One region of the Microcoleus sp. N3A4 genome, then DNA from elsewhere that is predicted to be linked to it. Evidence: riboswitches for the same ligand, from Rfam matches in the RefSeq annotation. Region 1 holds a riboswitch; the other holds the start of a gene.

Region 1 (7,879 bases):
GGAATAAACCCAGGAAAAACCATGCAAAAAGCCAAATCGAGCGATTCCGGCTGCTGTAGTCACGACGACCACCACGAACACAGCCATGAGAATCACAACCACGACGACCACGGCCACGACCACGGCCACGACCACGGCCACGACCACGGGAACGGAGATTTTAACCTGAATCAAGAATTGATTCCTGTGATATTGGTTGTTGTACTATTTGTCGGCGGTTTAATTTTTGAAGAAAAACTGCACAACACGCCCTATTCTATAGGTGAATATCTGGTTTTCATCCCGGCCTATCTTTTAAGCGGATGGAATGTTTTAACTATTGCCGGCCGCAACATTCTGCGAGGCCGATTTTTTGATGAAAATTTCTTAATGACTGTAGCAACACTCGGCGCTGTCGCTATTCACAAACTCCCTGAAGCAGTCGGGGTGATGTTGTTTTTCAAAATCGGAGAACTTTTTCAAGAATTTGCGATCGGGCGATCGCGCCAATCGATCCGATCGCTTTTAGAAATTCGCCCAGACAGCGCCAATCTCAAAGCAAATGGCGACATCAAAAAAGTTGCACCAGAAACAGTAGCCGTCGGCGATATCATCCTTGTCAAACCGGGAGAAAAAATTCCCTTAGACGGTGAAATTATCGACGGCAACTCTCAGATTGACACGTCTGCACTAACTGGAGAATCAGTACCTCGAACAGTGAAAGCTGGAGAAACAGTTTTAGCGGGAACAATTAACCAGACAGGAGTTCTCACCGTCAAAGTTACCAAACTCTTCGGCGAATCTTCAATCTCCCGAATTTTGGAATTAGTAGAAAATGCCAGAAGCAAAAAAGCTGAAACTGAGAAATTTATCAGCAAATTTGCCAGTTACTACACGCCTTTTGTAGTATTTGCATCGCTAGCAGTGGCTTTAATTCCGCCTTTGTTCATTTCAGGAGCAACTAATGCAGACAGATTTTTATGGGTTTACCGCGCCCTTGTCTTGTTAGTTATTTCCTGTCCTTGCGGATTGGTGATTAGCATTCCTCTGGGATACTTTGGGGGAATTGGCGGTGCAGCCAAGCGCGGTATTTTGGTTAAAGGCTCGACTTTTTTAGATACCCTGACAGCAGTCAAGACAGTTGTTTTGGACAAAACAGGAACTCTGACAAAAGGAGTTTTTAAAGTAGCAAAAATTGTGCCTCAGAATGGTTTTTCCCAAACAGAGTTAATGGCAATAGCGGCTAAAGTAGAATCTCAATCCAATCACCCTGTCGCGAAATCTATTCTGGAAGCTTACGGCGGAAAGATAGATTCATCGGATGTGAAAGATTACGAAGAAATAGCGGGACACGGCATTCGAGCCAAATTAAATAATCAAATTGTGCTGGCGGGAAATGACCGTTTGCTGCACCGAGAAAATATTGCTCACGATGTCTGCAATGCTGAAGGTACGATCGTGCATTTAGCGGTAGACAACCGCTACGCTGGGTATATTTTGATTGCTGACGAGCTTAAGGAAGACGCTGTACAGGCTATTCGCGACCTCAAGAAACTGGGTGTTGAGCGAATCGTGATGCTCACAGGAGATAATCAAGCTGTAGCCGATAGTGTTGCCAAACAGCTCGGTTTAGATTCCTATTTAGCCGAATTATTGCCCGAAGGAAAAGTCGAGGCGATCGAAAAACTGATCGGTCAATCTAAAAAAGGCGATAAAATTGTTTTTGTCGGGGACGGAATTAATGACGCACCCGTTCTTGCTAGAGCTGATGTGGGCATAGCAATGGGGGGTTTGGGCTCCGATGCGGCGATCGAAACCGCCGATGTTGTAATTATGTCAGATGCACCGTCAAAGGTGGCTGAAGCCATCCAAATTGCCCGAAAAACTCACAATATTGTCTGGCAAAATATCATTTTTGCCATGTTAGTCAAAGGCATATTTATTGCTTTGGGTGCTTTTGGGTTAGCTACCATGTGGGAGGCAGTTTTTGCCGATGTTGGGGTGGCTTTAGCTGCTATTTTCAATGCTACTAGAGTTTTGAAATAGAGTTTTTTCAAATTGAGTATTGCCTACCTTACCCACAATTGAGACATACATTCTGAGGTCAAAAATATTATGCGCCGTCAACGTTCTATGCCCTGGATTCACCGTTATTATCGTCCGATTACGGCAGGAATTGCCTCGATAGGGGCTGCGATCGCTGCCTATCTAACAGCGGTCAAGTTATCCAACGGAACGGCAGTTTGTCCGATCGCAGGCTGCGACATCGTGCTTTCGAGTCCCTATGCCTATGTCTTTGGTTTGCCTCTTTCTTTGTTCGGTTTTTTGGGCTATTTGAGCATGATAGTTTTTGCCGTAGCTCCCCTATTTGTCAATCCCGCAGAACAGAAGAGTCTCCGCTCTAAGTTAGAGTCTTGGACGGGACTATTTCTGTTTGCTGGTAGCACAGCTATGACGATTTTTAGCGGCTATCTGATGTATGTACTGGCTGTTGATATCAAAGCCGCTTGTATTTATTGTATTGCCTCTGCTTTATTTGCAACTAGCTTGTTTGTCTTAGCATTAATCGGTCGCGAATGGGATGATATCGGACAACTATTTTTCATAGGAATTCTGGTGTCTATGTTAGTGTTGATTTCTTCTTTGGCTCTTTATGCCGATGTAAATAATCTCGGTACAGCTAAGGAAACTAGCATGAAGACTGCAACATCTTCCGGTAGTTCAGAAATTGCTTTAGCGCGACATTTAAAAATAGTGGGAGCTAAAATGTACGGCTCTTTTACCTGCGAGCATTGTCAAGCGCAGAAGGAATATTTTGGCAAAGAAGCGGCTCGCTTTATCAATTATATCGAGTGCAATCCTCAAGGGAAAAATGCTCGGCGGGATCTTTGCGAAGCTGCGAAGATTCAGGGGACTCCCACTTGGGAAATTAACGGTAAGTTTTACGAAGGGCAAAAATCGTTGCAGGAGTTAGCTGATTTATCTGGCTATCAAGGAACTCGCGAATTTAATAATCTCTCAAATCAGGAACGTTGACAATAGTGATTTTTGCCGATCGCACGTCGATTAAATTAGCCGCCACCGCCCAAGCAAACGGCGCTGCAATCCAAATCCGATCGCCATTCCTGCGACTACAATGCCTGTAAAGTAAGCCAACACAGTCAACCGCACTGAAAGAGGAGGCGCAACTCCCTCAACCTCAATAGTTTGTGAAACCTGCAATGGTGGAAACTGACGGGCTGCATTTGGTTGGGGAGAAACTTCTACCTCAACTTTATGAGGTGCGCCATCAAAAAACTGCTCTTGCCATAGTAGTTTTCCGGCTGCATCTGGCGCACCTTTGTAGGCAAAAGCAATCCAATCATGTTCGAGTTGGATAGTTTTAATATTCAACAATACATCTGTGACTGGCTGATTTGTTTTGATATCGGTGACTTGAACTTGTAAATTAGCAGTTGTACCTACTGTGGCACTAACATCTCCAGAAAGTCGCACCTCAAAACCCTGAGATTTCACGATCGGGCTAATTTTTTCTGTAGGTGCGGATTCAGTCATGTGAGACATTGGCATCGACATCTCAGACTGGGCAATTTCAGCACTCACATTGACAAATAACAAGGCAGCGATCGCAATTATTATCGCCCCACTTAACAGCAATCGCACTCTCTCGGGCGCTATTTCTCCTGCTTGGATTTTGGGCTTTCCTCCAATTGCCAAGCCGCCACCTAGCCCAACAGCCAACAAAATCGCAGCTAAAATCCAAAAATTGCGATACTTCACCCCGTTTTCCGGGACAGATAGTGTTAAAGTTTGCTCAAAAGGAGTAAAAGCATTTGGGGCGATCGGAGTCACCTTTGCTAACAATTGATAATTTCCCCTAATCGGCAGCATTTGCTGGATTTGCAACTCACCTTTAGCTGCAACAGCCTCTATATCCAGCAACTTTGTTCCCTCCACGATCGGAAAATCGGTGGTAAACCAAGGATTTTTAGGCGGAGTTAGAATTGTCAGCCCAATTCGAGCATTCTCTAAGGGAATACCCGCCGCATCTAAAGCTTGTAACTTTAACGACACCGGAGATAGAGGTGTAGTTGCCTCGGCTTCAAAGGGTAAAATCTGACTGATTGGCGGTTCAGCAGTCAGTCGCACAGTTGGTTGTGGAGACTGCGAAAACCCTACCCAAGTATAGAAAACGATACTCATCATGCAGACAGCAGTGATGAGTGCAGAAAACTTGAATTTTGACATTTTAATTCTGGACTTTTAAGGACTCTTGCGTGGAGTGGGGGCGGGTTTATTTAATCTGTCTGCACATGAGAAAGCTATTGGTGAATCCGCCCCTACAGGTTAAGCGAGAATGGTGCAATATCTCAAATGAAAACAATCTTGTCTAGTGACAACTAACCATCAAAGTGTGGTGGCGCAGAGAGTGTACCTTGTTATGAACGGCGGGATAAGTTGTAAAGTAAACAGTCCAGACAGTCAAAGCGCATAGGGAGATGTATAGCGTCGCTTGCACGGGTGTTGAAAGCGTCAACCGTGCCGTTTGTTGCCAAATTGAAGAAGAAGAAGATTGAGTAGTCATCATGTACCTCGCAGATGAATTTAAGTAAATTTGGGCATCGGCGGGCATCCTGACTTGGAGAACTTTTCTCCTTCACAGTTGCGGGACAGTGTTGGATTTGCACCGAACTTTCCCCGTTACCTCTGGTGGCTGCTCCTCACCAGAACCGATTTGATATTCAGACAGTACCACACTTTTTGTTGTTGCATTCACATTGCCTAGAATGTTACACAAAATATACACAACTTAATATATAGCCTTTCTCAGAAAGATGAGGTACGTTGTTGGGCTTCAGCCCTCTTAGTCTGGCTGGTTATGTAAGCTGTCAGTCATACCTCATCTTTTTGAGAAAGGCTATATACGGTGACTCTGCCGGATTTCGATCCGACTGATGACATTCCGCTACCTTTGTGAGATTATGAAAAGAATATGAAAATCATTTAACCGTAAAACAAATGACTCATTCGGAGAACAAACCCAGCCTTCCAGAGGTTCACCGCAGCATCCCCGTTCCCAACAGCAAAGGTTTCTGGCGTAAAATGCTGGCCTACGCAGGGCCTGGATATTTGGTTTCAGTGGGTTACATGGACCCCGGAAACTGGGCGACTGACTTAGCGGGGGGAGCAAAGTTTGGCTATGCGCTATTAAGTGTGATTTTGCTATCTAATTTGATGGCAATTTTGCTGCAATCACTCTGCGTGCGTTTGGGAGTGGCAACGGGACGAGATTTGGCACAAGCTTGTCGAGATTATTTCAGTCCGCGAGTCAGTTTTTTGCTGTGGATACTTTGTGAAATTGCTATTTCTGCTTGCGATTTAGCTGAACTTGTTGGAAGTGCGATCGGACTGCAATTGCTATTTGGCATTCCCTTAGTTTGGGGAGTGTGCATCACTGCGCTAGATGTGATAATGGTGTTATTTTTACAAGGGAAAGGCTTTCGTTATATCGAAGCTTTGGTAATTACGATTATTGCAATTATTGGCGGTTGTTTTATTGCCGAAATATTTTTTGCCAAACCAGATGCCGGAGGAGTTTTACTCGGTTATGTTCCGAAGCTAGAGATTTTGCAAAATCAGGCAATGCTTTATATTGCGGTTGGTATTTTGGGGGCAACTGTGATGCCGCACAATCTTTACTTGCATTCGTCGATCGTGCAAACTCGCGCTTGGCAAGAAACTGCTGATAAAAAATGGGAAGCAATAAAATTTGGCACAATTGATTCTAGCGTGGCGCTGTCAATAGCTTTGTTTATTAATTCAGCTATTCTGATTTTGTCTGCTGCCACATTTCACTTTTCCGGCTATCAAGAAGTAGCAGAAATTCAAGATGCTTACAAACTGCTTTCTCCGGTGCTGGGCGTGGGTTCAGCCAGTGCCATTTTTGCCTTTGCTTTATTGGCTTCGGGGCAGAATTCAACCTTGACTGCAACTCTAGCAGGACAGATTGTGATGGAAGGGTTTTTGAATTTTCGTCTGCGGCCTTGGTTGCGGCGGTTGCTGACTCGACTGGTGGCCATTGTGCCAGCTTTGATCTCTATTATTCTGTTCGGTGAAGGCAGTACAACTAATTTGCTGGTTTTCAGTCAAGTGATTCTCAGTTTGCAATTACCTTTTGCAGTAATTCCCTTGGTAATGTTTACCTCAAACCGCCGCTTGATGGGAGAGTTTGTGAATCCATTTTGGCTGAAAGCGGTAGCTTGGTTAGTCGCTAGTATTATAGTAGGATTAAATAGTTGGCTGCTGTTGCAAACCATTTTCTAGCAATTGCCAATTATAGTCCAGCCCCCGCAGAGGGGAAGTTTTGTCTGACAATTTACACTGCGAATCCTTAGCTAGAAGACTCAGTTGTCTCAAAAGGCTGTCGGAAGTCTTCTCCAACAATAAATCGCGTTGAATCTAGAGGATAAGTCTTCACATAAACCAGACAACCGGTTGCCGACGAAGGACTATAGGGAGAATTGGGTGAATACCGCAGCCAACTACCAGTTGGGTAATCTCCTAACTCATCACTCCAAGTACCTTCGATGACAAAGATTTCTTTCACTTCAGATTCAACTACGTTTGACAAAGCCGTGCCGGGTTGCCAGCGTTCCACCCAAACTTTTTCAGGAAAACCCTCTTGTTCGTAAAGTGGCTTCACCTCAATTTGGGGAATAATACCGGGCTGCCAGGACAACTCGTAAATATTCGTTTTCACCCGCTGGCGAGTGGTTCCACCATGTTGCCGTAATTTAACAAATGTCAGGCAACCTTCATCGCTATAAGGGCGATGGATAAACCCTTCAGGATTGAGCATATAAGATCCTGGGGGATACACACCGGTTTCATCAGCGAAGTTGCCCTGGAGTACCAAAATTTCTTCTCCACCGGCGTGTCCGTGCAGCGGGAAAAAGCCACCCGGATCGAAGCGAGTCAGCATGGTGACGGGATGATCTTGAACGTTATCGTCGGACTCAAAGGCACCAAACCAAATGCCCGTAAAAGTGGTCTGATACCAGGTTAGCGATGACTGCAATACTGCGGCTCGACTCGATACGTCGTTGTGAATTGGTTGAGGTTGCCACTGAAATTGAGAAGACATGATTATTGAAATTTAAGATGAATTTAAGGTTGATTTAAGATTAATTTCAGATTGTCAATAGGCTGGTTAGAATAACCAGTATACAGGAATTGTGCCATATTTTCTTGCCGATCGCCTATTGCCTATTTATACTGTTTCGCCAGTGCGATCGTTTTATCTAGCAATATACCGCCCACAGGATCTGTGCCATAGGAGTCTGAGATGTGTAAGGCGATATCCAGGGCAAAACCCACCTTGCCATCCAAGAGCGCAAAAGCCCAAAGACTCACGTAGTCGCGCAAACTAGCATCAACTAATTTGAGGTGCTCTAGGGTTCTGAAATATCTGGATTCAGCGGCTGTCGGACTCCCCGGCAATCGTTCGATCTGTTGCTGGTCGAGTTGACTGGAGAGGGCTTTCCGCGTACTCTGCATCACCCTAGGAAAACTCTGAAAGTTGAGACTCGACAGCCAAAACCCTTCCTCAATTAAAGCTTTATGAACTCGATCGAAGGTGTTTTCTCCGTCATAGAAAGCTATGATTCCCGGTTCGACATCGATCGCTAACATCCGATCTCTGACCGATTTATCGATACTCAGAAAGATATCTAAATCCCGACCTTGAGAATCGAGTTTTAACCAATCAATTCCATGAACTTTCAGCTCTCCAATGACTTCATCCAAGCGTGTTGCAGGTAATTCCACACGGCTCTCAACGTCAAAAGTTTCTGTAAAGCTATACTGCTGGGAATTCTCGTTGGGTTGAAGCGTACTCGAA
Region 2 (7,879 bases), on a different contig from region 1:
ACATCGTTACGATAAGTCAGCGGCACTCCCAACGCAGCCGCACTCGCCATTGTCGAAGAAATTCCCGGCACAACTTCAGTGGTAAATGTCCCCGACAATCGATTGAACAAATACATAAACGTGCCGTAGAGAAAAGGTTCGCCCTCACACAGCACCGCCACATCCCGTCCCTCGCTGAGGTGTGCCGCAATTTTCTCCGCTGCAATATCGTAATAAGGTTGAGACGATCGCGTCGGACTAAAAGGCAGCGGCATCGGAATCTCAATTTGCTCCGGGCGCAGATAATCCGCGACGATCGCCCGCGCCAGCACCTTACCATTTTCCATCGCCGGATAGGCAATCACCGGCACCGATTGCAAAATCCGATAAGCTTTCAAAGTAATCAACTCAGGATCGCCAGGCCCAATACCCAAACCGTACAATTTACCAGTAGCCTCAGTCATAGTTCGTCCTCTTTAGCTAACGCATTCACGGCCGCCGTTGCCATTGCACTGCCACCGCGCCGCCCGTGCAACGTCATAAATGGCACTCCCCGACTGTTGGCGGCCAGTTCGGCTTTGGATTCGGCCGCCCCCACAAATCCTACCGGGAAACCCAGAATTAAAGCCGGTTTGGGTGCTCCGGCATCCAGCATTTCCAGCAGTCGGAACAAAGCAGTCGGGGCATTGCCAATTGCCACCACCGCACCCTGCAAGTTGTCTAGCCACAAATCCACGGCCGCGGCCGATCGAGTATTTCCCATTTGCCGCGCCAACTCCGGGATTTCGGAATGCCAGAGGGTGCAAATCACCTGATTGTCAGCGGGAAGGCGTTTGCGAGTGATGCCTTCGGCCACCATCCGGGCATCGCAGAGAATCGGCGCACCTGCTGAGAGGGCTTGGCGTCCGCAGGTGGCTGCACCGGGCGAAGCTGCTAAATCTGCAACAATATCGGTCATGCCGCAACTGTGAATTAGTCGCACGGCTACCGATTCTAAATCGGGCGGCAAGTTTGACAAATCTGTTTCGGATCGAATTGTGGCAAAGGATTTGATGTAGATTTCTGTTCCGTCTCGAATGTAGTCAATCATTGTTTAAAACTGTTATGGGAATTTTGTTTGATTTGTGAAATAGATTTTTTGAATAAACCGCGAAGGCGCGAAGGCAGAAATATCGAGAGATATAGAAAGATAAATGATTAAAATTTGTCAGTTTTAATGGGATATTTTTTTACTTTAAATTCCATTTTTCGGTGCTGAACAACTCCTGCAATTGGTCGATCGCCTGCCGATCGACAAACTCACCAAATGACTCCAAAGGCTCTCGAAACCGCTGATACACCCGCAACATTCGCTCGATCGCACCGGGCATCTCGACCGCACTCACCCTCTGGAAAATTTGCCGTCCGAAGGGTAAATCTTTTCTACCTGCATAAATGTTGTAACCTTCGATTATCTCGTGTCCCCGCTCAATCTGAATTCCTACCAGCGTGATATCAATTGGCCGGTGCTGGGCGCAGGACTTTTCGCAACCGCTGAAATGAATGTTAATCGGCAGGTCGATCGTCAATTTTTCCGCTAAATCCCTCACCATTGCTAAGGCGTGACTTTGAGTATCTGTCGCCGCCGACGCACAGCCGCTGCTGCCGGCACAAGCCACCAAGCACGAATCTAGGCGAGTCGCCGACGAGTGCAATCCCACATCGGCTACTTGCTGTTTTACCTCAAAAAGCTGGGAGTTGGGGATGTCAGAAATCAACAGATTTTGCCACGGCGTAAGTCTCAGGGTACCGCTGGCTAGATTTTGGGCTAAATTTGCCAAATTCCGCAGTTGTTTTGATTCTAGCTTACCTAGGGGCAGTGCAATTCCCATGTAGGAGAAACCGGACTGTTGCTGAGGGTAAATGCCGAGATGTTGGTGATTGGGGATGGATTTTTCAGATGAGGCGATCGATCGGGCGGGCAAGATGCCCACCCCACAAGGAAATTCACTGTTTGTGGAACAGGCATCTTGCCTGTTCTTGAGAAAGGTGCAAGATGTGTATTGCAATAAAAATGGTAAATTCTGCTGTACCCTTTCTAGATAACTTTCAGCGCCCCAATCTGCCAGCAGGTGACGCAAACGCGGTTTTTTGCCATCAATTCGAGGTCTATTTTTGGTGTATTCAAGATAGGCGCTAGCGAGGGCGGCTAATACTGAAATACATTGCGATTCTTGGATTAAAATCCCTGTGTCGCCGTTTAAATGCAGCCGAAAAACGATTTCTGATTTGGTTGAACGCCCTTCAGCAGCTAATAAAATATCGTTGCGTAAATCGCGGATCGAAACCGATTCCCCGCCGTCAAAGCCAATACTGAACTTAGGCGAAAGTTCCGACAACTCGGAATGTGTTTGCAGGTAATCATCCCAAGCTTTCACTAGCGGGCGAGTATCGAGTAGTTGCTGTCGATCGATCCCTGCTGTCGGACTTGCCATAATATTGCGGATCGGGTCAACTTCAACGCGGCGAGATGCCAATCCCAATTCCAGCAAATCTTGCCAAACTTCATCAGAAACTGGCGAATTCAAGTCTCGGATTTGCAAATTCGCCCGATTCGTTACTTGCAAACAACCGGTACTGTATCGATCGACCAAATCCGCGATCGTCCGACACTGCTGCGCGTTTAAAATCCCCCCCGGAATCCGCATTCTCGATAATATTCCGTCTCGGGCGCGGGAACCGTAAAATAAACCAGGACAAGTCGGCAATTCACTCAAAGCTAACAAAGAAACTCCTCCCCGTGCGACGCAGGGAATCTAAAGTAAACTCCTGAAATCGGCATTCTGACTTTGACAGTTGCGGCACAGCGCCGGAATTGCACCGGACTTTCCCGCTTTCAGGTTTAAGAAATCTATCACAAGTCGATCGGCATCAGCCAGATCGATCGAGTTTCTTAACAAATCTCCGGGCGAGCTCGCCTGTTAGGGGGGAAATTCGTTTTATTGTCTTGCTGATCCCTGAATAATTTTTTATAATCTATAATCAAAGTCAAAATCACTCTCAGAGTGCGTGACTTCTAACTTCGGCTATAAAACCTGCGATCGCGTTATTTATGACAATTGAAGAATTGCAAATCAAACTCGCAGATATCAATCACCTTGTTGAGACATTCCAAACATCAGTAGCTTTGGAAAAATACTACTCGGATGACACTGTGATGATTGAAGGAGATGGTACAATTACTAGCGGCAAAGAAAACTGCCGCCAAGGAAGAGAATTTTTTTTTTCAAATCAAGCTGCGATCGCCCAAACATTGAGTCGCTTAAAGTCGCAGAAAGACTCGGAATGAGGCAAGTAGAAGAAAGAATTGTGAATGGAAATCCGATATTATTCTTTAGAATCGATAAGTAGTAATTAGCAGTAAGGGCGCAATGCACAAATGGCTTTCGGTGGTGGGGATTGGCGAAGACGGACTTTCGGGATTGAGTGCGATCGCCCGTTGTCTACTCGATCGATCTCAAGTCGTTGTCGGCGGTGCCCGTCACCTCGCAATGCTACCAACCGACGACACCCGCGAACAATTGCTTTGGGCTTCGCCGATACAAGCAACAGTCGATCGAATCATCCGCCGCCGGGGACAGTCTGTGTGCGTGCTAGCCAGCGGCGATCCCATGTGTCACGGCATCGGCGTCACGCTGTCGCGCAAAATTCCTATTTCCGAAATGACTGTAATTCCCGCTGCATCGGCTTTTAGTCTTGCTTGCGCCCGTTTGGGTTGGGCTTTGGCGGATGTTGAGACTTTCAGTTTGACAAATCGCCCGATCGCATCGATCGCCCTTGCTTTGTCGCCGGGGGCGCGCTTGCTGGTATTGAGCGCCGATCGACACACGCCGGGAAAGGTGGCCCAATTGTTGACACAGCGGGGGTTTGGCAGCAGTTTGATGACCGTGTTCGAGCGGATGGGAGGGAACTCGGAACGGCGGATCGAGGGGGTAGCAGCAGCCTGGAATGCAGCGGATTTGGCTGATTTGAACGCGATCGCGATCGCAGTTGCAGCCGATCGCGAAACCCTGCTTTTTCCCCGAACTGCGGGTTTGCCGGATGCTGCATATCGCCACGACGGACAACTTACCAAGCGAGAGGTTCGAGCCGTTACTGTGTCAGCGTTAGCACCGATTCCGGGAGAGTTGCTTTGGGATGTGGGGGCTGGCTGCGGTTCGATCGCGATCGAATGGATGCGGAGTCATCCTCGGTGCAGGGCGATCGCGATCGAACGCCATCCGACTCGGCTGCAATACATTGCCGAAAATGCCTCGACTTTCGGCGTTCCCGAACTCGAAATCGTGGCGGGATCAGCGCCGGAAGCCCTGACAAATTTGCCTCAACCGAATGCTATTTTCATTGGTGGCGGTGTCACCGCAGAAGCTGTGCTGGAAACTTGCTGGAATGCTTTAGGTGAGGGCGGCCGATTAGTTGTGAATGCCGTGACAGTTGAGAGCGAATTTAAAGTTTTGCAGTGGCACGATCGTTATGGTGGGGAACTAATTAGAATTGGGATTCAGCGAGTAGGGGCGATCGGTTCTTTTCAGGGTTGGAAACCGCTGGCACCGATTACTCAGTGGGCGGTAGTTAAGAGATGAAAGGCGATCGGTCTTTTTCCTGGAAAGCTATGATAAATAATATCCTCTGGAATTAGAGTGAAAATGCCAGACGAATCATCCCTTGATCCTTATTTAGAGCGACTGTTTGAAGACTATTCCAATACTGAAGTTATCGAACTACAGCAATATCTGTCTGAATGGGATAGAGGAACTTATCGAACTGTGGCCCAAAGTGTGTTAGACCATTCACAAAGAAAAGGATTCGATCCACTCAAATATCTGCGTAAGGCACACAACTTCAACACTAGAGGTGCTGTAAGAGTTCCTCGGACGGGATATCGGCAGGATGGAGCCGCTATTTACCGAAAGGGCAATGAGTTTTTAATTGTGCGAGCTGACCAGTATGGTGTTGAGAAAATCGTGACTTATGGCATTAATGAGGAATAGCGATATGGCACAATTTCAGAACAAATTAGCGATTCAACAAGATATTATTGTGCAACTTTTGGCACAGTTGACAGTTGACTATCAAAACACTAAATCAGAGCGCAAAGAGATATCTCAGAGGTATTTTGGTTCCGAGGAAGATTTTTCGTTTCTGGAGGAGCTTGAGTTAGTAACAGTAAGTATTCGCGGTTATGCTAGTCAGATTGAGGAGCGCGCAGAGGTTGAGAATCGCGAGCAAGCGATCGCAGAGTTACATCAGCTTCGGGTGTTCGATCGTTCTGCGATCGCTCAGTTTTATGATGAGACGCGATCGGGCTATCTTCAAATGCGATCGTATATCCGAATGCTAGACTATTTGCGGTTGCTGGTATTGGAGTATTTGCAAATGGAATAGAGAAGGAGTTTGGGAAATAATAGGCATCTTCTGTCCGCTACGCTAAGATGAAGGCTAGTTTACATTTTCTGATGAGGTCGTTATGACCAGTTCGCTGTCTCCTACAAGCATTTCTCGCTATGTCACCCGCAATCCTGAAGTTTTGCAGGGGGAACCGATTATTGCAGACACTCAAGTTACTGTACGGGATATTGTGGTGTTTTGGAAATCAGGAATCAAGCCTGAAGAAATTCCACAGAAGTTACTGCAACTCGTGACGGCAGCTCAAGTGTTTGATGCGATTAGCTTTTATCTGGACAATCAGCCAGAAATAGACGATCGGATTGCTTGGTATGAGGCGCGTCCGATGTTGAATGTTTCACCTCTTTTGAGATGTAACCCGTTGTTGAATGAAGTCACGGAATATGTTCAGACCTATCGCCAAGATCGAAATGCTGATATCGATTTTCCTGAGTCTGAGACCCTATGAATCAATATATTCTCGATACCTACCATCTCACACTGCTGCAACACTTTCCTATGCAACTCCAAACCCTGTATACTGTCGCGCATAGGGAGGCTGAACTCCTAACACGATCTCTTCTTTCGCAATCCCCATTTGTACTAATTCATCAGCAAAACTTCGATCGGTTTGATTGCGCTGAATCCAAATTTTTCCATCTTTGATATCTAAGTGAATGAAGCAGTTATAAATACGGTGATGTTCATTCCATCCTAAATCGATAACCAGATAGCGATCGCGTTCTTTGTCAAAAACGAATTCTACTTCAATCTGACCATTAACCGGCGGGTCTTCACCCGATTCGATCAGCAACTTTTCGATGCACTGGCGATAATAATCTAGTCGATCCATTTGACTATTTCCTCCCGTACTGGGTTGTATACAATAATTTTAACTTGATGTCGTTTGACTGATGCTTTGGGTAATTCGCGTTGGAAGAACGATTCGTAAGAGGCAAGTGGAACTGCTAAATATAAGGTACGCTCTGGATCGAGTTCTTCTAAGACTAATCGATAATTCAAAAATTGTCCCAAGGCTGTATGAAAATCAGATAATGCGGAATCGTTCAAAAAACTCTTAATTTCGACTGCGATTTTCTCTCCTGCTTTCTCTGCACCCAAGAGTCTTTCTGCTCCCAAGTCAATCTCCACGCGCTCGTTTTTTGCATACTCAAGCTTCAATGGATCGTGAGTAACCGTCCATTTTTCTTTTTCAAGACCCCTCTTTACCGAATCATGAAATTTATCTTTAGCTGCCATACTTTCAGAGTCTCAAAAATATACATTTCATTTTGTCCGATAAGCTTATGATAACAATCACAAAGCAAAACTTACCGAGTATTTTAAACTTCTGCGAAGTGCCAGAATGTGATGCCACCTTCATTATGACTGAGCAAAATCCCCAAATCTTCTAGGCTTTCCAGACAGTCGAGAATGACTTTTTGTTTGCGATTGGCGCCTTTGAAATGGGCGGTGACTTGGGCGGCAGTCCATTCGCCACTTTGGGTGCGAAATAAGTCGCGGATGGCGGAAAGTTGCTCTTTGAGGGTTTTGGGGAAAGGTTGTTGTTCCGTGGGGGCGATCGAGGTTTCGGTTTCGGTGGTGATGCCTGCAAGGGATGGTTGCACGTAGGTTTCGCCTGGGGCTTGGTAGTCGGGACGCAGCCAGCGAATGAGTCCGCTGCGTTCTTCTTCGGCGCGTTGGGCGTTGAGGGTGACGAGGTTTTCGAGGATTTGGTCGTCGGTGAGGGTGGGTTCCCAACCATAGGCGGCAAATACGGCGGCATCGAGTTCGTCGTGGATTTGTTTGAGGGTGGAGACTAGGGCTTTTTGGTTGAAGGCTTTGTCTTTGTCGTCGAGGGGTTCGCCAAGGCGGAGTTTTTCGAGGAGGTTGTACATCCCGGTGATGGTGACTTCGGGGTGAGTGGCTTGGACTCGTTTGCGGTGGCTGTCGAGGCGTTCTCCGAGTTCTCGGATGGTTTGTTTTTGGGTGTCGGTGGGGTCGGGGAAGGGGAATTTACCAAAGCATTCTGAGTGATTGTAGTTAGAGTCATTACCAACTCCTAACCATGCCCCAGTTCTCATAGCCCAATTAACATGAACTTTAGATGATAAAATACCTAGAAAATATGCCTCATCTAATGCAATTGTTATTAGTTTTGCGTCTGGTATAATATCACACTCTAAAAACGTGAAAACTCGATGCTTTGCAGTTCTACAGGTGACTATGTATCTGTTCAAACCTTTTAGTGCATTGCGTGTGGTTACAACAGGTTCACCAAAAATCCACCATTTTTTTTTATACGATTCTCGATTGTTTTCGTCACGCCCTGGCTTGACTCTCTCAAGAATCCACTGATAGAGACGTGGAAATTTATCTTTCACTTCGTTTTCTTCTAAACCAAACAAATCAATTACCATTAGATTTCTCGATCTATCTGTGATATCCCTCCCATTCCGATATCTGCGAATATATTTCT

The links. A riboswitch is a leader RNA that binds a small molecule or an ion and turns the genes downstream of it on or off. The one in region 1 is predicted to bind cobalamin.
Region 2: it holds a riboswitch for cobalamin, as region 1 does, so the genes downstream of both, cobG (precorrin-3B synthase) here and QUA56_RS17620 (CbtB-domain containing protein) in region 1, are expected to answer to the same signal.

Annotation. Positions count from the first base shown of each region.
Region 1 covers NZ_JAUBRJ010000028.1:51,558-59,436, reverse strand. The annotation lists gene QUA56_RS17635 (heavy metal translocating P-type ATPase) at 22-2,025, shown strand; gene QUA56_RS17630 (vitamin K epoxide reductase family protein) at 2,095-3,015, shown strand; gene QUA56_RS17625 (hypothetical protein) at 3,046-4,227, opposite strand; gene QUA56_RS17620 (CbtB-domain containing protein) at 4,370-4,612, opposite strand; cobalamin riboswitch at 4,587-4,729, opposite strand; gene QUA56_RS17615 (Nramp family divalent metal transporter) at 4,999-6,303, shown strand; gene QUA56_RS17610 (cupin domain-containing protein) at 6,371-7,123, opposite strand; gene QUA56_RS17605 (FkbM family methyltransferase) at 7,246-7,879, opposite strand, start outside.
Region 2 covers NZ_JAUBRJ010000021.1:103,347-111,225, reverse strand. The annotation lists gene QUA56_RS14885 (precorrin-2 C(20)-methyltransferase) at 1-443, opposite strand, end outside; gene QUA56_RS14880 (precorrin-8X methylmutase) at 440-1,069, opposite strand; gene cobG (precorrin-3B synthase) at 1,209-2,744, opposite strand; adenosylcobalamin-variant (AdoCbl-variant) riboswitch at 2,787-2,866, opposite strand; gene QUA56_RS14870 (hypothetical protein) at 3,071-3,307, shown strand; gene cbiE (precorrin-6y C5,15-methyltransferase (decarboxylating) subunit CbiE) at 3,390-4,598, shown strand; gene QUA56_RS14860 (hypothetical protein) at 4,662-5,006, shown strand; gene QUA56_RS14855 (hypothetical protein) at 5,011-5,400, shown strand; gene QUA56_RS14850 (DUF433 domain-containing protein) at 5,483-5,869, shown strand; gene QUA56_RS14845 (XisI protein) at 5,918-6,253, opposite strand; gene QUA56_RS14840 (XisH family protein) at 6,241-6,660, opposite strand; gene QUA56_RS14835 (DNA methyltransferase) at 6,744-7,879, opposite strand, start outside.